3 regions of the Arthrobacter sp. UYCu712 genome follow, and region 3 is predicted to be linked to each of the others. Evidence: predicted binding sites of a transcription regulator. Region 3 holds the regulator's gene; each other region holds the start of a gene.
What was found. Region 3 encodes HrcA, which represses chaperone genes, less so after heat shock. Its sites were predicted from a motif close to TTNGCACTCGNNNNNNNCGAGTGCNAA; they were not measured.
Positions count from the first base shown of each region.

Region 1: ABIB51_RS00805 (FmdB family zinc ribbon protein) is a predicted target of HrcA. The motif match lies at 3,818-3,844, and genes of this name have one in related genera.
Region 2: groES (co-chaperone GroES) is a predicted target of HrcA. The motif match lies at 2,436-2,462, and genes of this name have one in related genera.

Region 1 is NZ_JBEPOZ010000001.1:159,414-165,515, reverse strand. It holds gene ABIB51_RS00830 (VOC family protein) at 1-240, opposite strand, end outside; gene ABIB51_RS00825 (hypothetical protein) at 403-1,386, opposite strand; gene ABIB51_RS00820 (GNAT family N-acetyltransferase) at 1,506-2,126, opposite strand; gene galU (UTP--glucose-1-phosphate uridylyltransferase GalU) at 2,132-3,049, opposite strand; gene ABIB51_RS00810 (5-formyltetrahydrofolate cyclo-ligase) at 3,158-3,793, shown strand; gene ABIB51_RS00805 (FmdB family zinc ribbon protein) at 3,932-4,195, shown strand; gene ABIB51_RS00800 (RcpC/CpaB family pilus assembly protein) at 4,545-5,135, shown strand; partial or broken gene ABIB51_RS00795 (dihydrofolate reductase family protein) at 5,353-5,976, shown strand; gene ABIB51_RS00790 (AAA family ATPase) at 6,060-6,102, opposite strand, start outside.
Region 2 is NZ_JBEPOZ010000001.1:134,628-140,729, reverse strand. It holds gene ABIB51_RS00735 (DUF389 domain-containing protein) at 1-216, shown strand, start outside; gene groL (chaperonin GroEL) at 296-1,906, opposite strand; gene groES (co-chaperone GroES) at 1,984-2,280, opposite strand; gene ABIB51_RS00720 (LPXTG cell wall anchor domain-containing protein) at 2,519-2,944, opposite strand; gene ABIB51_RS00715 (THUMP-like domain-containing protein) at 3,000-4,232, shown strand; gene ABIB51_RS00710 (shikimate 5-dehydrogenase) at 4,268-5,104, opposite strand; gene ABIB51_RS00705 (glycoside hydrolase family 3 N-terminal domain-containing protein) at 5,147-6,102, opposite strand, start outside.
Region 3 is NZ_JBEPOZ010000004.1:43,503-49,604, reverse strand. It holds gene dnaJ (molecular chaperone DnaJ) at 1-1,116, opposite strand, end outside; gene hrcA (heat-inducible transcriptional repressor HrcA) at 1,215-2,228, opposite strand; gene ABIB51_RS05530 (DUF3097 domain-containing protein) at 2,456-3,307, shown strand; gene ABIB51_RS05525 (DUF4870 domain-containing protein) at 3,426-3,845, shown strand; gene hemW (radical SAM family heme chaperone HemW) at 3,867-5,105, opposite strand; gene lepA (translation elongation factor 4) at 5,148-6,102, opposite strand, start outside.

The sequences.
Region 1 (6,102 bases), on a different contig from region 3:
ATCGAGGTGCGCGCGGTACCTCACCGTCTCGGGGTCCGGGACTGTGACGACATCGACGCAGACGGCGACGGGGTCCGGCCAGACGAAGCCCTCGGGTTCAACATTGGTCACACCGGGTCCCTCGCTGGATACACCCCAGCCGAGCGCCTCCGCCCAGAACCGGCCGAGCGCCGAGTCATCCCGGCCTTGAAATTCACCTGAACAAGTCGCAGTGCCATACCGCCCGACCCTAATACCCACGCAATACCCGATATGGGAGGCACGCCCCAGTACGCTGCCGCGGCAGCCCCGGGCACAAGAAAGCCCCGGGCCGCCTCGCAGGCTGCCCGGGGCTCGGAACTCGGGGCTCGGGGCTCGGGGCTCGGGGCCCGGGGCTCGGGGCTCGGGGCTCGGAAGAAATGTTCAGGCGCGGCGGCGCTGGAGAACGTCATCCAGGTTGCTGAGGGCACGCTGGCCCTTTCCGACGGCCTTCGTGTCTGGGTCGGCAGCGGCCGTAACCGCAGGGGCTGCCGGTGTGATGCCCTGTTTGAGCGAGGGCTTGCCGACTGCTTTGGGGGCCTCCGGCAAATCGAGCGGACCGGGCGCCGCACGTTCCGCTTTGGGCGCTTCAACATAGGTGGGCTTGGGAACTTCCACCGGGTCCCAACTGGCGGCCTCAGGAGCGGGGGCCGCCGGATCCGGGCGGACGCGGTCCGAGTCGTCACCGGACGCCGCGGCTTCGGACAGTGCCGCCTGCCGGAGTTCCAGGGCGGTGAGCTGCGGGGCCGGTTCCGGCGAGGCCGTCTCGGCCTGGGCGTCGAAGAGCGGGCTCTCCGCCCGCGCAGTTGCAGGGGAAGCCGTCCGCTCCGGGGCGGCAGGCGCCGCGGTGTGTCTCGGCGTCCCGCCCATGGCGGATCGGAAGGCAGCGTCCACCTTGCGGCGACGGTCGCGCACGGCGAGCCGGCGCAGCACCACCACGGCACCAAAGGTGCCGAGCAGGGACACCACGGGCAGCCACCCGGAACCGATACCGAAAATTCGAAGCGCTGCAGAGACGACGCCGGTGAGCAGCGCCAGCAGGCCTGCCACCGCGAGGGCCAGCCGTCCGTAGCGGATCTTGAAGACCGGGGCCGGCGCCGTGGACTGCCGGGCGGCGTCGGGGTTTGTGGACCCCTGGGCGGGGACAGTACGCGGTGAACTGGTCATGGGTTTCTCCTGCTGGGGCGTCATCATCATGACTCTCCCGGCTTGGGGGTCGGCTGCTGCAATATCGACGACGTCCGCCAGGAGCTCGCCTGCAGGCTGCAACTGGTGGCGTCCGTTCCGGAGTACGTAGGGGGCCACCCACACAATCCAGAGCGCAACAGCAATGACAAGGATCACAGAGCTGCTAAGAGGGAAGTCCACAATCAAAACGGTATGAGCAACACGGCTGGCGGGCCCGCATTGTCCGCGGTGTGTCGCGAGGCAACCGGCAAATGACTTGATTTACTTGTGTCGCGGCTGCTCGGAACGGGGCCTGCAGTTCAGGACGGGCGGTTCTTGAGCCACCGGGCAAGAAGGCCCCCGGGCACTTCTTCGGCTGTCAGGGCGAACGTCCGGTGATCGGCCCATTCGCCGTCGATGTGGAGGAACCGCGGGCGGTACCCCTCGTCCCGGAAGCCGAGTTTCTCGACCACCCGCAGGCTGGGCGCGTTCTCCGGCCTGATGTTGATTTCCATCCGGTGCAGCCCCAGCGTGCGGAAGCAATGGTCCGTCGCCAACGCGACGGCGGTGGGTGCGATGCCCTGGCCGGCCCGCGCCTGGTCCACCCAGTACCCGAGCGTGGCCATCATCGCGGAACCCCACACAATTGAGGACACCGTCAGCTGGCCGACGATCAGGGGCTCCCGGGCGCCGGGCGTCCATTCCGTGATGACGAAGGGCAGCGCGGAGGCCTGGGCGGCCTGGGCCTTGAGGGAGCGCACCATCTGCCGGTAATCCGGCAGGCCGCCCCCGGGCGCCGGATTAGACGCCTCCCAGGGGGCCAGCCATTCGCTGTTGCGGGAACGGACATTGGTCCACTCCTTGCGGTCCCGGTACCGGATCGGGCGCAGCACGATATCGCCGCACTCCAGCGTCACCGGCCAGTTGAAGCTGCCCCCCACGGGAGTTACTTGGTCAGGCTGGAGGTGAGGCTGGAGGCGAATTCGGGCAGCCATTCACGCAGGCCGGGGCCCAGGTCATCGCTGTCGCAAGCGAGCTGCACACAGGCCTTGAGGTAGCTCAGCTTGTCCCCGGTGTCATAGCGGCGGCCGCGGAAGACGACGCCGTACACGCCGTACCCTTCGCCATCGCCCGACGCGAGTTCCTGGAGGGCGTCGGTGAGCTGGATTTCGCCGCCGCGGCCAGGCGCGGTGCGCTCCAGGACATCAAAGACCTCGGGGTGGAGGACGTAGCGGCCGATTACGGCCAGGTTGGACGGGGCGTCCTTGACGTCGGGCTTCTCCACGAGGTGGTTGATGCGGACGTACTCTTCGCCCTGGATCGCCTGCACGTCGGCGCAGCCGTAGGCGCTGATCTGGGACGGGTCCACCTCGATCAGCGCGACAACCGAACCGCCGGTCTTGGCCTGGACGTCGATCATGGTGCTGAGGAGCTCGTCGCGGGCGTCGATCAGGTCATCGCCCAAGAGGACGGCGAAGGGCTCGTAGCCGACGTGCTGCTTTGCGCGCAGGACGGCGTGGCCCAGGCCCAGGGGATCGCCCTGGCGGACGTAGTGGATGTCGCCGAGGTTGCTCGCGGCCTGGATGGACTCCAGCTTGGCGGTGTCTCCCTTGGCTTCAAGGGTGGCTTCCAGCGTGGGGACCCTGTCGAAGTGGTCCTCGAGCGCACGCTTGTTGCGGCCGGTGATCATCAGGATGTCGCTCAAGCCGACGTTGACGGCTTCCTCGACGACATACTGGATGGCCGGCTTGTCGACGACGGGAAGCATTTCCTTCGGCATGGCCTTGGTGGCCGGAAGGAACCTCGTGCCGAGGCCCGCAGCGGGGATGACGGCTTTGCGGACGGAAGCGTTGGGTGTAGTCACTCGACTAATCTAACGGAGGTACCAAACATTAGGTAATTAGCTACAGCCGGTCATGAGCCCGGGCCGCCGCGGCTCCGGCCGAGACGGCAACAGGCGGAGGGCCCGGCCATGAATGCATCGAAGGACAAGATCCGCGCCAGCCACCGGTCACAGCGCGCAACGCTTGGGCTGGCGACGCTCGGCGACGCGGGTGCAGCCATCGCCAGGCATGGCCTGGCGTGGGCCGACAAAATCGCCGGCGGCGCGTCGGGAAGCTTCGCCGTCTACCTGGGCGTTGGCACAGAACCGCCGACCCTCCCTCTCCTGACGGCCCTGCACGACGCCGGACACCGCGTGCTGCTGCCGGTCTGCGAGCCGGGCCTGGAATTGAGCTGGGTCTATTGGACTCCGTCGTCGGGTTTTGCCCGCAGCCGCTATGCGCCCATCCAGGAACCCGTCGGAGACCGCCACGGAACGGAAATCATGGAATCCGCCGCCGGCATTTTCCTGCCGGCCACGGCCGTCGATCACTCCGGCAACCGGATCGGCCAGGGCGGGGGCTATTACGACAAGTTCCTCGCGGCGCTGGAATTAGTCCTGCAGGACCGGAAACGGCCGGACGACGGCGGGGGGCCGTCTCCGCTGCCCACTGCCGCCGTCGTCTACGACGCCGAGGTCCTGCCCGCCGGCAGCATCCCGGCGGAGTCCTTCGACCGCAAGGTGGGGTCCGCCCTGACGCCGGGCGGTGTGATCCGCCTGCTCTGAGGCAACATTCCCGGGATGATAGAATTGGCACTCAGGCCCTGCGACTGCTAAGGGTCGGATTCCGTCGATAGGTTTATCGGCAAAGATCCCGACCAGGCAGCACGGGACCTGATCGTTTGTCCCTGAGGAGGATATCCAGTGCCCACGTACGCATACGCCTGCAAGGACTGCAGCCACGCCTTCGAGATCGTGCAGTCGTTTACCGACAACTCCCTGACGTCCTGTCCCGAGTGCCTGGGGACCCTGCGCAAGAAGTTCAACAGCGTCGGCGTGGTCTTCAAGGGCTCCGGGTTCTACCGGACCGACTCCCGCGATGCCAAGGGCAGCACCGTCTCCCCCGCCCCCGCCCCCGCTGCGACCCCGGCCGCAACTCCTGCTCCCGCAGCAGCTGCCGCGAGCTAAGCCGCCGCTTTCCGTTCCGGACTGCAGCTTGTCCACATAGGGCTGCCGCCCCCTGCCCGCACGTCATGTCTGCGGTTAGCGTGGCGGCATGGCAACGGCCGAGATTTCAGCACGTATCCCCCGGTGGGACACTTCCCAGGGTAGTTACCGCCCCGCTGACCTCCGTGGTGTCGTTTTCCGCGTGGGTTTTCTGCTCAGAGGCGTCCTGTCGGTGCGCCGGCGCCCCGACCGGACGCGTTCCGGAAAGCCGGCCGGTAGGGGCGCCGGAGCCAGGGTGCCGGGCCGGCCGCCGAGGCGCCACCGCCTGAGAGGCTGGCTGAACCGCAACCGGCGCCTGGCCGTGGCCCTGCTGCTGTGCGTCGCCGCCGGAATCGCCGTCCAACAGCTGACGCCAGCTCCCGACGACACCGTCAGCGCCCTCGCCGCCGTCCGGGACCTGCCAGCCGGCAAAATCCTCGACGCCGGCGATGTCGCGGTCCTCAACATCCCTGACGGTTTGCTGCCCGACGGTAGTTTCAGCCATCCCTCGGCAATCCAGGGGAAGCAGCTGGCAGCCGCACTGCGGCAGGGACAGCTCTTGTCCGATTCGCAGCTCCTGGGCCCGGGCCTGCTGGCCGGCAGTCCACCGGGCTCCTCGGCGGTGCCGCTCCGGATGGCCGACCCAGCTTCGATCCAGCTGCTCTCCCCCGGTCAGCTGGTCAACGTCGTGATCTCCGGCGGCAACGGCTTTGACCAGCCGGCCACCTCCGAGGTCCTGGCCGCCGCGGTGCCCGTGTTGTGGACCTCCGCGCAGGGCGGCAAGGCCGGCCAATGGCTCGCGACCGGAGAACCGGACGGCCTTATGGTCGTGGCAGCCGATGCGGGCCAGTCGCGCCGGCTGGCCGGCGCCTCCACCCAGGGAAAGCTGTTTTTTGTCCTGGTGGCAGCGGCGCCCGGGTAGACGCCACGGCCTGCCGGCAAGCCGGCGCCAGGTCGTGTCTCCCAACCTTCGCCCGGTGTCCGGGGCGGGCTGACGCCGCGGCCCGGCTGGGGTGTTACTTGATGCGCGGTGGGCCTGTGTCGAGCCTCTGACCCGTTGCTTCGCACCGGGATCGTGTGCCAGCCTCGAAGTGATCCGGTCGCCGGGGTGACGCCGGGCGACAGAGAAGGAGCACCGCATGGGACTCATCCATATCGACCTGTTCACCACGCTCGACGGCGTCGCGCAGGCGCCCGGCGGGCCGAACGAGGACGCTGACAACGGTTTCGCGTTTGGCGGCTGGCAAGCGCCTCTCCTGGACGAGGTCGTCGGCGAGCAGGTCCACTCCGGGAGGGCGGGGATGGACGCGCTGCTGCTTGGGCGGCGGACCTACGACATTTTCGCCGCGTACTGGCCGCACGCGGACGGGGACATCGCGCGGCTGTTCGACCGCCTCCCGAAATACGTGGCCTCGCGCCAGACGCCGGCCCTCGAGTGGGCCGACTCCACGCTGCTCGGTCCTGATGTCGTCGCCGCCGTGCGCGAACTGTGCGACCGGCATACGAACGTCCACGTCATCGGCAGTCTAAACTTCGTGCAGACCTAGTTCGCCGAGCGGCTCTTCGACCGGCTCACGCTGTGGGTGTATCCGGTCCTCCCCGGCGGTGGAAAGAAGGTCTTCGCCGACGGCGTGGTTCCGACGAACCTCAGACTCATCGAGCCGGTCGTGGCCTCACCGAAGGGTGCGGTGCTGCACCGCTACGCCCTCGCCGATGGCACTCCTGGCGTCGGCGATATCTCGGCCGCCGAACAGGCGGGCTAGTCTCCCACTATCAGTGCTACGGGGTGGCCGGCGACCGCCACTGCGTGAGCGTGTCGAAGCTGCGTTCGACGGCGACGCACGCCTTAGCCCCAGTGCGGCGGTTTCTGCTCCTGCAGCCAGGCGTCG
Region 2 (6,102 bases), on a different contig from region 3:
GTGACCACGGTTCCGGCAGCCGGTTTCGTCGCCGTCGCCCTGGTCCTGGGCGAATACGAGAAGGCCGCCGGCTCGGCCCTGCAACTGTTCCTGAACCTGGTGGGGATCGTTGTATCGGCGGTGGCGGTACTGGTCTTCTACAAACTCATTTCCAAGCAGCTTCCGCGGGAGGCGGCCCTGCGGCTGCGTCGCAGGGCCCTGCGTTCGCAGCGCTGACCGCAGGTTCCGCGCAGGACGGCACAGCAAAGGCCGGCCCGGTGGTTACCGGACCGGCCTTGACTACAGCGACTCGGAGCTAGTGCTGGTGGCCCGCGTGCTGGTCCTCATCGGCCGGCTTCTCGACTACGAGGGTTTCCGTGGTAAGAACCAGTGCCGCGATGGACGCTGCGTTGCGCAGGGCCGCCCGCGTCACCTTGACGGGGTCGATCACACCGGCAGCGATCAGGTCTTCGTATTCGCCGGTCTTGGCGTTGAAGCCCTGGTTGTTGGCGGATTCGGCGACCTTGGCGACGACGACGTAGCCGTCGAAGCCGGCGTTCTGGGCGATCCAGCGCAGCGGCTGGGTCAGTGCCCGGCGGACGATGCCGACAGCGGCTGCCGCGTCACCTTCAAGAGCCTGGACGGCCGGGTCCTCGTCGAGCGCCTTGAGGGCGTGGATGAGGGCGGCGCCGCCGCCGGCCACGATGCCTTCTTCGAGGGCCGCGCGGGTGGAGGACACAGCATCTTCGATGCGGTGCTTCTTTTCCTTCAGCTCGACCTCGGTGGCAGCGCCGACCTTGATCACGCCGATGCCGCCGGCCAGCTTGGCCAGGCGTTCCTGGAGCTTTTCCTTGTCCCAGTCGGAGTCCGTGCGGGTCAGCTCGGCGCGCAGCTGGGAAACCCTGGCTGCAACGTCCTCGGCCGAACCGGCGCCGTCGACGATGGTGGTGTTGTCCTTCGTGACGGTGATGCGCCGGGCGGTACCCAGCACCTCGAGGCCGACCGTGTCCAGGCTGAGGCCCAGTTCTGCCGACACAACCTGTGCGCCCGTGAGGGTGGCGATGTCCTGCAGCATGGCCTTGCGGCGGTCACCGAAGCCCGGCGCCTTGACCGCGACCACGTTCAGGGTGCCGCGGATGCGGTTGACGATGAGCGTGGAGAGGGCCTCGCCCTCGACGTCTTCGGCAATGATGAAGAGCGGCTTGGAGCTCTGCAGCGCCTTCTCCAGCAGCGGCAGGAAATCCTGCACGGAGGAGATCTTGCCCTGGTTGATCAGGATCAGGGCGTCTTCGAGGACTGCTTCCTGGCGTTCCGCGTCGGTGACGAAGTACGGGGACAGGTAGCCCTTGTCGAACTGCATGCCCTCGGTGAGGACCAGCTCGGTCTGCGTGGTGGAGGATTCCTCGATGGTGATCACACCATCCTTGCCGACCTTGCCGAATGCCTCGGCCAGGAGCTCGCCGACCTCGTCGCTCTGCGCGGAGATGGAGGCCACGTTGGCGACCTGGGTTCCTTCAACCGGGCGGGCGTTCTCGAGGAGACGGGCGGCGACGGCCTCGACAGAGACCTCGATGCCACGCTTGATTTCGCCCGGGGCGGCGCCTGCCGCTACGTTGCGGAGGCCTTCCTTGACCAGGGCCTGGGCCAGCACCGTAGCGGTGGTGGTGCCGTCGCCGGCAACGTCGTTGGTCTTGGTGGCGACCTCCTTGGCAAGCTGCGCGCCAAGGTTTTCGTACGGGTCGTCCAGCTCGATTTCACGGGCGATGGTGACACCATCGTTGGTGATCGTGGGGGCGCCCCACTTCTTGTCCAGCACGACGTTGCGGCCGCGCGGGCCGAGCGTCACCTTGACCGTGTTGGCGAGCTTATCGATGCCGGCTTCAAGCGACCGGCGGGCAGCGTCGTTAAACGCAAGCTGCTTTGCCATGGTTTTGTCCTTTCAAGACAGAACCCCGCGCAACTGACCCGTCTGAGAAGGATCGGCGGCGCGGGGGTCCAAGTGAGTTACTTTACGACGATCGCCAGAACGTCGCGGGCGGACAGCACGAGGTACTCGGTGCCACCGGTCTTGACTTCAGTTCCGCCGTACTTGGAGTAGATAACGACGTCGCCGACGGCAACATCGATCGGGACGCGGTTGCCGTTGTCATCGAAGCGGCCGGGGCCTACAGCGACAACTTCGCCTTCCTGCGGCTTTTCCTGCGCGGAGTCCGGGATAACCAGGCCGGAGGCCGTGGTCTGCTCGGCTTCGAGCGGGCGGACAACAATACGATCCTCAAGAGGCTTAATAGAGACCGACAAGGACCTCTCCTATTCGTCAGCAAATTCGTGGACTCTAAAGCTGTGGTGCCAAGGCGTACAGACCGTCGTCGCGGTGCCGGCCGCAGCCTGGCTGTGAAGCTTCAGTTGTTAGCACCCTCCCAGGGAGAGTGCTAATGATGACTCTATGTAAATGGTTAGCACTCGGTCAAGGCGAGTGCTAAGAAGTTCATCCACGGTGAACGCCCGTTCGGCCGGTCAGGGTCCGCCGGGGGCAGGACTACTTTCCGCCGAGGTCCTCGAAGTCGACGTCCTCGCCGTCGTCGTCGCCGTCGTTCCAGCCCTGTTCCTTCCGCCGGCGGTACAGCCCAAAGCCACCCGCGGCGGCCAGGGCGAGGCCGATGACGAGGACGATGATGCCGCCCACCCGGGCCGCAGCATAGTTATCCCGGATGGACCGGGCTTCGTCCGTGGCGTCCTGGACGTCCTTGCCGCCGACCGAATACACGGTCGCGTTGAAGGAGTCGAGGAAGAAGATGATGACGAGCAGCGCCACGCAGACGACGGCGATGATGCAGCCCGCGACGAGCGCCGGCCGGGCGTATCTGGCCAGGCCGTGGTGGCCCCCTTGGGCGCTTTGCCGCGCGGTCTCAGCGTCCGTTGAGGCGTTGTTGGTCCCGCTGTCTTTCGTACCGCTGTCATCCATGCCGTCCAGCCTACCGGCGCATCCGGGCACCGGAGCCTGAACTACGCTTGATTGCATGGCTGACGCACCGCAGGACCAGATTGCCCCGCTCCTCAACCCCGAGGGCTGGGAGCTGCTGGCGTCGCTGGGTCCCTACCGGGAGGATGAGGCGTTCCGGCTCAATGCTTCCCTCCGCAAGGCCGGCCACTCCCCCGAACTGGTCTCGGCGGTGCTCACCCAGTCCCGACTCAGGACCAGGGCGGAGGCCAAGTTCGGCGAATTCGCCCGGCAGATGATCTTCACCCAGGCCGGCCTGGAACAGGCCACCAGGCTCACCGTCGCGGCACGGCACGCGCAGCGGTTCGCGGAAGCCGGCATCGAGCACGTCGCGGACCTTGGCTGCGGCCTGGGCGCGGACACGATGGCGCTTGCGTCGCTGGACATCAAAGTCACCGCGGTGGAAATGGATGAGACCACGGCCGCGTGCGCCACCATGAACCTGATCCCGTTCCGGAACGCCACCGTGGTCCACTCCGACGCCACGGCCGTGTCCCTCGACGGCATTGACGGCGTCTGGCTGGATCCGGCCCGCCGCACCACCTCCACCTCGGGGACCAAGCGGATCTGGGATCCGGAGGACTTCTCCCCGCCGCTGTCCTTCGTCCAGTCCCTCGCCGGGTCAGGGCTCGCCGTCGGGGTTAAGATGGGTCCCGGCATGCCGCACGACTCCGTGCCCGCGGCTTGTGAAGCGCAATGGGTCTCGGTGGGCGGGGACGTCACCGAGGTGGCGCTCTGGTTCAACGCCGTTCGCCGTCCCGGGGTCCGGCGCGCGGCCCTCCTGCTCGGCCCACAGGGGGCCGCCGAGCTTACCAGCGCCGAGGACTTCGACGGCGGGCCGACCGCCCCGGTGGGTCCCGTCGAGGGATATCTCTACGAGCCGGACGGCGCCGTCATCCGCGCCGGGCTCGTGGCCGACGTCGCCCTGCAGCTGGGCGGGCACCTGGTGGACGAGCACATCGCCTACATCTGCGCACCGGAACTGCAGGACACGCCCTTCGCCCGGGCGTACAAGGTCCTGGAGGTGATGCCCTACAACGTCAAGGCCCTCAAGTCCTGGGTCAAGGACCAGGGCATCGGCGTGCTCGACATCAAGAAACGCGGCACCTCGGTGACGCCGGAGGAACTGCGCAAGCAGCTGCTGACGGGCGGCAGGTCCGCAGGAAAGACCGCCAAGAAGACGGCCACCCTGGTCCTCACCAGGATCGGCGAGGACCGGGTGGCCATCTCGGTGGAACCGGTCCAGCACTAGCCGCACCGGCCCCGCAGGGCTACTGCACCACAGGGCTAATGTGCCCGGGTGAATTCCTCGGCGGCGCGGACCTGCTCGTCGCTCGGCCGGACGCCGGTGTACAGCACAAACTGCTCCAGGGCCTGGATGGTGGCGACCTCGGCCCCGGTGATCACGGTCTTGCCGGCGGCCCTGCCTGCCTCGATGAGCGGCGTCTCGGCCGGCAGCGCGACGACGTCGAACACCACCTCCGCGGCCTCCACCGCCTCCTGCGGGAAGGACAGCGAATCGGCGTCCTTGCCCCCTGCCATACCGATAGGGGTCACGTTGATGAGCATCTGCGCGGCCCTGGCCCCCTCCGCCGGGGGGACGGGGACCTCGGCCGTCCACGCGAAGCCGTACAGTTCCGCGAGCGACCGTCCCGCGGCCTCGGTGCGGGCAATCACGGTCACGTCCCGGAAGCCGGCGTCGCGCAGCGCGGCCGCGGTGGCCTTGGCCATGCCGCCGGAGCCCTGCAGCCACACGGAGTAGTCGGTGGGGACCGCGTTGCGGGAGAGCAGCTGCTCAATCGCGGTGTAGTCGGTGTTGTAGGCCGTGAGCCGGCCGCCGTCGTTGACGATCGTGTTCACCGAGTCGATCGCTTTGGCGGAGGGGTCCATCACGTCCACGAGGGCAATGACGTCCTCCTTGTAGGGCATGGACACGGCGCAGCCGCGGATTCCCAGGCCGCGCACGCCGGCGATCGCCTGGACCAGGTCTGTCGGTGCAAAGGCCTTGTAGATCCAGTTCAGGCCCAGCTGTTCATACAGGTGGTTGTGGAAGCGCGTCCCGTTGTTGCTCGGCCGGGCCGAGAGCGAGATGCACAGGGTCATGTCTTTGTTCAGGATGGGCACCCCATCATTAAACGCCGGCCGGCCCCGGTTGGTCTGTTTGTGTCAGCCGCAACCGGTTCCCGTGTTCTGCGCCCCGACTGCAGCGGGGAGCTTTCCGGGCGTCTTCGCCTTGCCCGCGAGCACTGCCGCGAGCGCATCGAAGGCACCCTGGCTTCGGCCGTACAGGGCGATCTTCGCCGGTGCGGCCGAGTCGGCCAGCGGCCACGGGGCGTCGAGGGCCACGGCCACCGCCACGGTCTCCGGCGCTGCCGGAGGGCCGCCGGGGCCGATGAGGGACACCAGCGGGCCTTCGCCAATGCGGATCCCGGCACCCCGGGCCGCGGCGGCGAACCGTGCACGGTCCTGCTCCGTGCCACCCGTGACGCGCACGCTGGGCGGGACCATCGGCCCGCTGCAGGGGCCGGCCAGGACTGTGATGGCCGCCTCGGAGACGCTACGCGAAACGCCGGCACCGCTGCCTGGTTCACTCCCTCCCGGAGCGCCCGCGCGGCCGCGCCAGGTCATCATGGTGACCACCCGCTGCGCTGCCTCCGCGAGCCGTTCGGGTGCCAGCGCGCCGCTCCTGGCTGCGCCGACGATCGCTGCGTGGGCGGCCCCGACGTCGGCCGGCATCAACAGCAGGTCGGCTCCTGCGGCGAGGGCCAGCGGCGCGGCGGAGTCGTTGGGGAAGCGGTCCCGGACCGCCCCCATGTTCAGCGCGTCCGTCACGGCCACCCCCTGGAACCCCATCCGCCGCAGTTCCGCATAGGCCGCTTTCGACACGGACGCGGGCACGTCGGGCTCCAGCGCGGGTACTGCGATGTGCCCGGTCATGATCATCGGCAGCCCGGCGTCGATGGCCGCCTGGAAGGGTTTCAGGTCTCTGGCCCGGAGCTGGTCCAGGGACGCGGCCTGGACGGGCAGGCCCGCATGGGAATCGAGGCTCACGGAGCCGTGGCCTGGGAAGTGTTTGGCGGCAGGCAGGAGCCCCGAGGCGAGCAGTCCCCTCGAGAAGGCGA
Region 3 (6,102 bases):
GAACCGGTCCCGGAGCTTGGCGAAGACCCCGCCGCTCGCGGCGAGCTTGCCCTCCGTGAACTGCTCCCCGCGCAGCTTCGCGAGCTGGCGGAGCAGGTCCTCCTGGGCGGCGTCGAGCTTGCCCGGGGTCTCGACCTGCAGGTGGACTTTGAGGTCCCCGCGGCCGTAGCCGCGCAGATGGGTGACGCCGAGTCCGCGCAGTGTGATGATCTCGCCGGACTGGGTGCCGGCCTTGACGTCGATCTCCTGCTGCCCGTCAAAGGTATCGAGCGTGAGTTCGGTGCCGAGCGCAGCCGCGGTCATCGGGATGTTCAGGCTGGCGTGCAGGTCGTCGCCGTCGCGCACGTAGGTGGCGTCGTTGTTGACCCGGATCTCCACGTAGAGGTCACCGGCCGGCCCGCTGGCGGGTCCTGCCTCGCCCTGGCCGGAGAGCTGGATGCGGGTGCCGGTGGCAACGCCGGCGGGGACCTTGACGGTCAGCGTCCGGCGGCTGCGGATTCGGCCCTGCCCGGCGCACTCATTGCAGGGGTCCTTGATGACCGTGCCGAAGCCTTCGCAGCTGCCGCACGGGGCCGTGGTCATGACCTGGCCGAGGATGGAGCGGACGGCGCGCTGGACCTGGCCGCTGCCGCCGCAAATGTCGCAGCGTTCCGGGTGGCTGCCGTCGCGGCAGCAGGACCCGTCACATGTGGGGCACGTGACTGCCGTGTCCACCTCGAGCTTTTTGTTCACACCGAACACGGCGTCGCGGAGCTCGATCCGGACGCTGATCAGGGCGTCCTGGCCGCGTCGGATCCGCGACGCCGGACCGGCCTGGCCGCCGGCGCCGAAGAACGTGTCGAAGATGTCCTGGAACGCGAAGCCCTGGCCGGAGTAGCTGCCGCCGCCGAAGCCGTTGTCGGTGCCGTTCTCGTTGCCGGTGGTGTCGTAGACCCGGCGTTTCTGCGGGTCGGAGAGTACCTCGTAGGCGTGCGTGACGGCCTTGAAACGGTCTGACGCGTCCTCACCGGGGTTCACATCCGGGTGCAGGGTCCGCGCCAGTTTGCGGTAAGCCTTCTTGATCTCTTCCCCGGTTGCTTCGCGGGAGACTCCAAGAACGTCGTAGTGGCTGCTCAAAATTTGTATCTCTTCCTTTTTGTACTGCCGGTGGGGCACTGCCTGTTAGGGGCAAGAAGTCTGGTCCGCAGCGGCAGGTCCGCCGGCTGCGCGGGCGGTCAGGGTCCGAGGATCCTGGAAAGGTAGCGGGCCACCGCACGGACGGCGGCCATGGTGGTCGGATAGTCCATCCGGGTGGGGCCCAGGACGCCGACCTTGGCGGTGGCGTCCGGGCCGTAGCCGGTCGCGACTACCGATGCTTCGGCGAGGCCGTCGTACGGGTTCTCACGGCCGATGCTGACCGTCACGCCGCGCGGGTCCGCCGCCATGTCTCCGAGCAGGCGGAGCATGACCACCTGTTCCTCGAGAGCCTCCAGCACGGGGCCGATGCTCAGCGGGAAGTCCACGTTGGAGCGGGCAAGGTTGGCTGTTCCTGCCATCACCATGCGTTCCTCGCGGCTGCTGGTGGCCAGGGCTTCGAGTCCCCGGGCCAGCGCCTGCGCTGCGTTGTGCCGCGCCGGCGGGCAGCTGGCGACGACGGTCTGCAGCGTCTGCGGCAGCAGGTTCAACGAAGTCCCGGAGAGCCGGGCCAGGAACCGCGTGCGCAGTTCCGAGACGGCCTCGTCCGGGAGCTCCTGCAGGACATCGATCACCCGCTGCTCCACCTTGCCGGTGTCGGCGATCAGGACCACCAGCACCTTCCGGGGCGCCAGCAGGACAAATTCAAGATGCCGCACCTTGGCCCGGCTGAGGTGCGGGTACTGCACGACGGCGACCTGGTTGGTCAGTTGCGAGAGGAGCCGCACCGTCCGGTCCAGGACGTCGTCAAGGTCGTCGGATCCCTCCAGCAGGGCCTGGATGGCCCGGCGTTCCGCCGGGGACAGCGGTTTGACCGCGGAGATCTGGTCCACGAAGAGCCGGTAGCCCTTGTCCGTGGGTATCCGTCCGGCGCTCGTGTGCGGCGCCGTGATGAGGCCTTCGTCTTCCAGGGCCGCCATGTCATTGCGGATGGTGGCGCTGGACACGCCGAGGTGGTGCCGTTCCACGAGGGCTTTGGAGCCGACGGGTTCACGGGAATGGACGTAGTCCTCCACGATGGCGCGCAGCACTTCGAGCTTGCGTGGTTCGCTCACGCTCCACCTCCAATCGACTGTCCCGCATTCGGTGCCGCCCGGTCCGGGCGCGCCCGGCACGGGGTCCGCACAGGGCAGGGTTAGCACTCGACATGCCTAAGTGCTAACCAGTCTAATATGAGTCGCCGCGTTGTTAGCATTGGATTCGCTCCGGGCGTTCTTCCCGGGGCTGGTGTTTTCGGGCACAGCCCGCCGTAATATTCCGAACGCAAGGCAGTGTGTAACAGATGTCGTACCAGAACTGGGGCCCCCAGGACCTGTCCGCCCCCGCCAAGGCCGAGCTGCCCGAAGTCCCCGTGGAACGCGGGATGGTGCTCGAGGACGTGCAGTCGGGCTGGGTGGGCGCCGTCACCCGGGTGGAGAAGTCCGGCGGGATGTACGTCGTGGCCCTGGAGGACCGCCGGGGCAAGTCGCGGTCTTTCCGGCTCGGCTTCGGGTTCCTGCTGGAGGGCTCGCCGATCCGGCTGATGCCGCCGGCGCCGCGGCCCGCCCATACACCGGCGGGCGGCGGGCGCACGGCGTCCGGCTCGCTCCGCGTTGAGGGCCAGCGCGCGCAGGTCGCCAAGGCCAGCAGGATCTGGGTGGAAGGCAAGCACGACGCCGAGCTGGTGGAAAAGGTCTGGGGCGACGACCTCCGGGTCGAGGGCATCGTCGTCGAGCCGCTGCACGGCATCGATGACCTTACGGCGGCCGTCGCTGCGTTCCGGCCCGGTCCGGGCCGCCGGCTCGGGGTGCTGGTGGACCACCTGGTCCCCGATTCCAAGGAGTCCCGGATCGCCGACGCCGTGATGGCCTCCCCCGGCGCGGCCGGCAACGTCCTGATCGTCGGCCACCCGTACGTGGACGTCTGGCAGGCGATCCGTCCCGCAGTCCTGGGCATCGAGAAATGGCCCGTGATTCCGCGGGGCGTGGACTGGAAGACCGGCATCCTGACCGCTTTCGGCTGGCCGCACAGCACCAAGGAGGATATCGGCCTGGGCTGGCAGAAACTCCTCGGCGCCGTCCGCACCTACGCCGATCTGGAGGCGTCCCTGCTGGGCCGGGTCGAAGAAGTCATCGATTTCCTGACTGTTCCCTGAGGGCCCTATCCGCGTTTCCGGGTCGAAGCAAGTATTCTTGGATCGGCGGCTGCGCATCCTGTGCGGCCCTGGCACTTGCAGGCAACAACGCATCACAGCAATCCGAAGGACGAAAACCGTGGCAGATGACGCACGCGACCACACGGGCAACCAGGCCGGCCATGGCCAACCCCCGTACCATGGCGTTCCCGCCAATGCGCTGCCGCTGACGGCCAGCGAGGACCGGCGGTGGGCCACGCTGGCGCACTTTGGCGGTATCCTCGGCTGCGTACCCTCGCTGCTGATCTACCTGATCTTCAAGGACCGCGGCCCGTTCACGGCGCAGGAGTCCAAGGAAGCCCTCAGCTTCACGCTGCCCCCGACGATCGCCGCCGTGCTCGCGAACCTGCTGGTCTTCGTACCCGTCGTGGGCAACCTCTTCGCCGTCCTCGCCACCGTGATCTGGATTGCGGTCACGTGCTTCTCCGTCGCCGCGGGCATCCACGTCAACCGTGGCCAGCCGCACCGCTACGAGTTCAACCTCCGCTGGATCAAGTAGGGGGCGGGGCCGCCTTGCCCGCTAGTCGGGCAGGACGCGGCGGACCACGGCGTCGGCGAGCAGCCTGCCTTTAAGCGTGAGCACCAGCCGGCCCCTGAAGGCCGCGGCCGGATCCACCAGGCCGTCGGCGATCAGCCCGGCCACGGCGTGCCGCCCGGTGTCCCCCAGGCCGCCCAGGCTGGCGATCTCCAGCCCGGTGTTCAGCCGGGCCTCGAGCATGACGCGCTCCACGTTGCGGGTCTCCGGGTCCAGGGTCTCCCGCCCGGCGCCGGGTGACAGCCCGGAACCCAGCCGGTTCGCGTAGGCGGTGGGGTGCTTGACGTTCCACCAGCGCACGCCGCCCACATGGGAGTGCGCCCCCGGGCCGATCCCCCACCAGTCGTCACCGCGCCAGTAGGCGAGGTTGTGCCGGCAGGCCTGCTCCGGGGTGCGGGCCCAGTTGCTGACCTCGTACCAGCCGAGGCCGGCGGCGGAAATGAGTTCGTCGGCGAGTTCGTACTTGGCGGCGTGGTCGTCGTCGTCGATTCCGGGCACTTCGCCGCGCCGGATCTGGGCGGCGAGCTTGGTGCCGTCCTCGACGATGAGCGCGTAGGCGCTGATGTGGTCCGGGCCGTAGGACAAGGCGGTCTCCAGCGAGTACCGCCAGTCATCGAGCGACTCCCCCGGCGTCCCGTAGATCAGGTCGAGACTGACGGCGAGCCCGGCCTCCCGGGCCCACTGGACCACCTGCGGGACGCGGCTGGGTGTGTGGGTCCGGTCCAGGACCTTCAGCACGTGCGGGACCGCCGACTGCATCCCGAAGGAGACCCTGGTGAACCCGGCGTCGGCCAGCAGCTGCAAGGATTCGGGTGTAACGGAGTCCGGATTCGCTTCCGTGGTCACCTCGGCGCCGGGCGCCAGGCCCCACGCCCCGATGGCGGCAGCCAGAATGCGGGCCAGGTCCTCTGCCGGGAGCAGGGTGGGTGTGCCGCCGCCGAAGAAGACTGTGCTGAGCGGACGGTCCGGCAGCCCTGTTTCGTTCAGGACGCGGGCGGCGAACTCCACTTCCGCGACGGCGGTGCCGGCGTAAGCGTCCTGGGAGGCCCCGCCGCCGAGCTCCGTGGCGGTGTAGGTGTTGAAGTCGCAGTAGCCGCAGCGCACGGCGCAGAACGGGATGTGTACGTACAGGCCGAAGTCCCGGGCCGCGGCGCCCTCGAGCGCCTGGCCGGGCAGCAGCCCGTCCGGCGGTGCCGGGTCGCCCAGCGGAAGAACGCTAGGCACGGGCCGTGCCCGCCATCAGGGGGACAGTCATCACAAGCACCGCTACTTCTTGGCCTTGTCCTTGGACTCGTCCGTCGTGAGGGCGGCGATGAAGGCTTCCTGCGGGACCTCGACGCGGCCCACCATCTTCATGCGCTTCTTGCCTTCCTTCTGCTTTTCCAGCAGTTTGCGCTTTCGGGTGATGTCACCGCCGTAACACTTGGCGAGCACGTCCTTGCGGATGGCGCGGATGCTTTCACGGGCGATGATCCTGGAGCCGATGGCTGCCTGGATGGGCACCTCGAACTGCTGCCGCGGAATGAGTTCGCGCAGCTTGCCCGTCATCATCACGCCATAGGCGTAGGCCTTGTCACGGTGTGTGATGGCCGAGAAGGCGTCAACCTGCTCGCCCTGGAGCATGATGTCCACCTTGACGAGGTCGGCCACCTGCTCGCCGTCGGCCTTCCAGTCCAGCGACCCGTAGCCGCGGGTCTTGGACTTGAGGATGTCGAAGAAGTCGAAGACGATTTCGGCCAGCGGCAGGCGGTACCTGATCTCCACCCGGTCCTCGGAGAGGTAGTCCATGCCGCCCATCACGCCGCGCCGGCTCTGGCACAGTTCCATGATGGCGCCGACAAACTCGTTCGGCGCCAGGATGGTGGCGGAAACCATCGGCTCGCGGACTTCGGAGATCTTGCCGGTGGGGTATTCGCTGGGGTTCGTGACGTGGACGATATTCTTGTCCTCCAGCGTCACCTCGTATTCCACGTTGGGTGCGGTGGAAATCAGGTCCAGGTTGTATTCGCGTTCGAGCCGCTCGCGGGTGATTTCCAGGTGCAGCAAGCCCAGGAATCCCACCCTGAAGCCGAATCCCAGCGCTGCGGAGGTTTCGGGCTCGTACACCAGCGCGGCGTCGTTGAGCATCAGCTTCTCCAGCGCGTCGCGGAGCACGGGGTAGTCCGTGCCGTCCAGCGGATACAGGCCGGAGAACACCATCGGCTTGGCGTCTGCGTAGCCG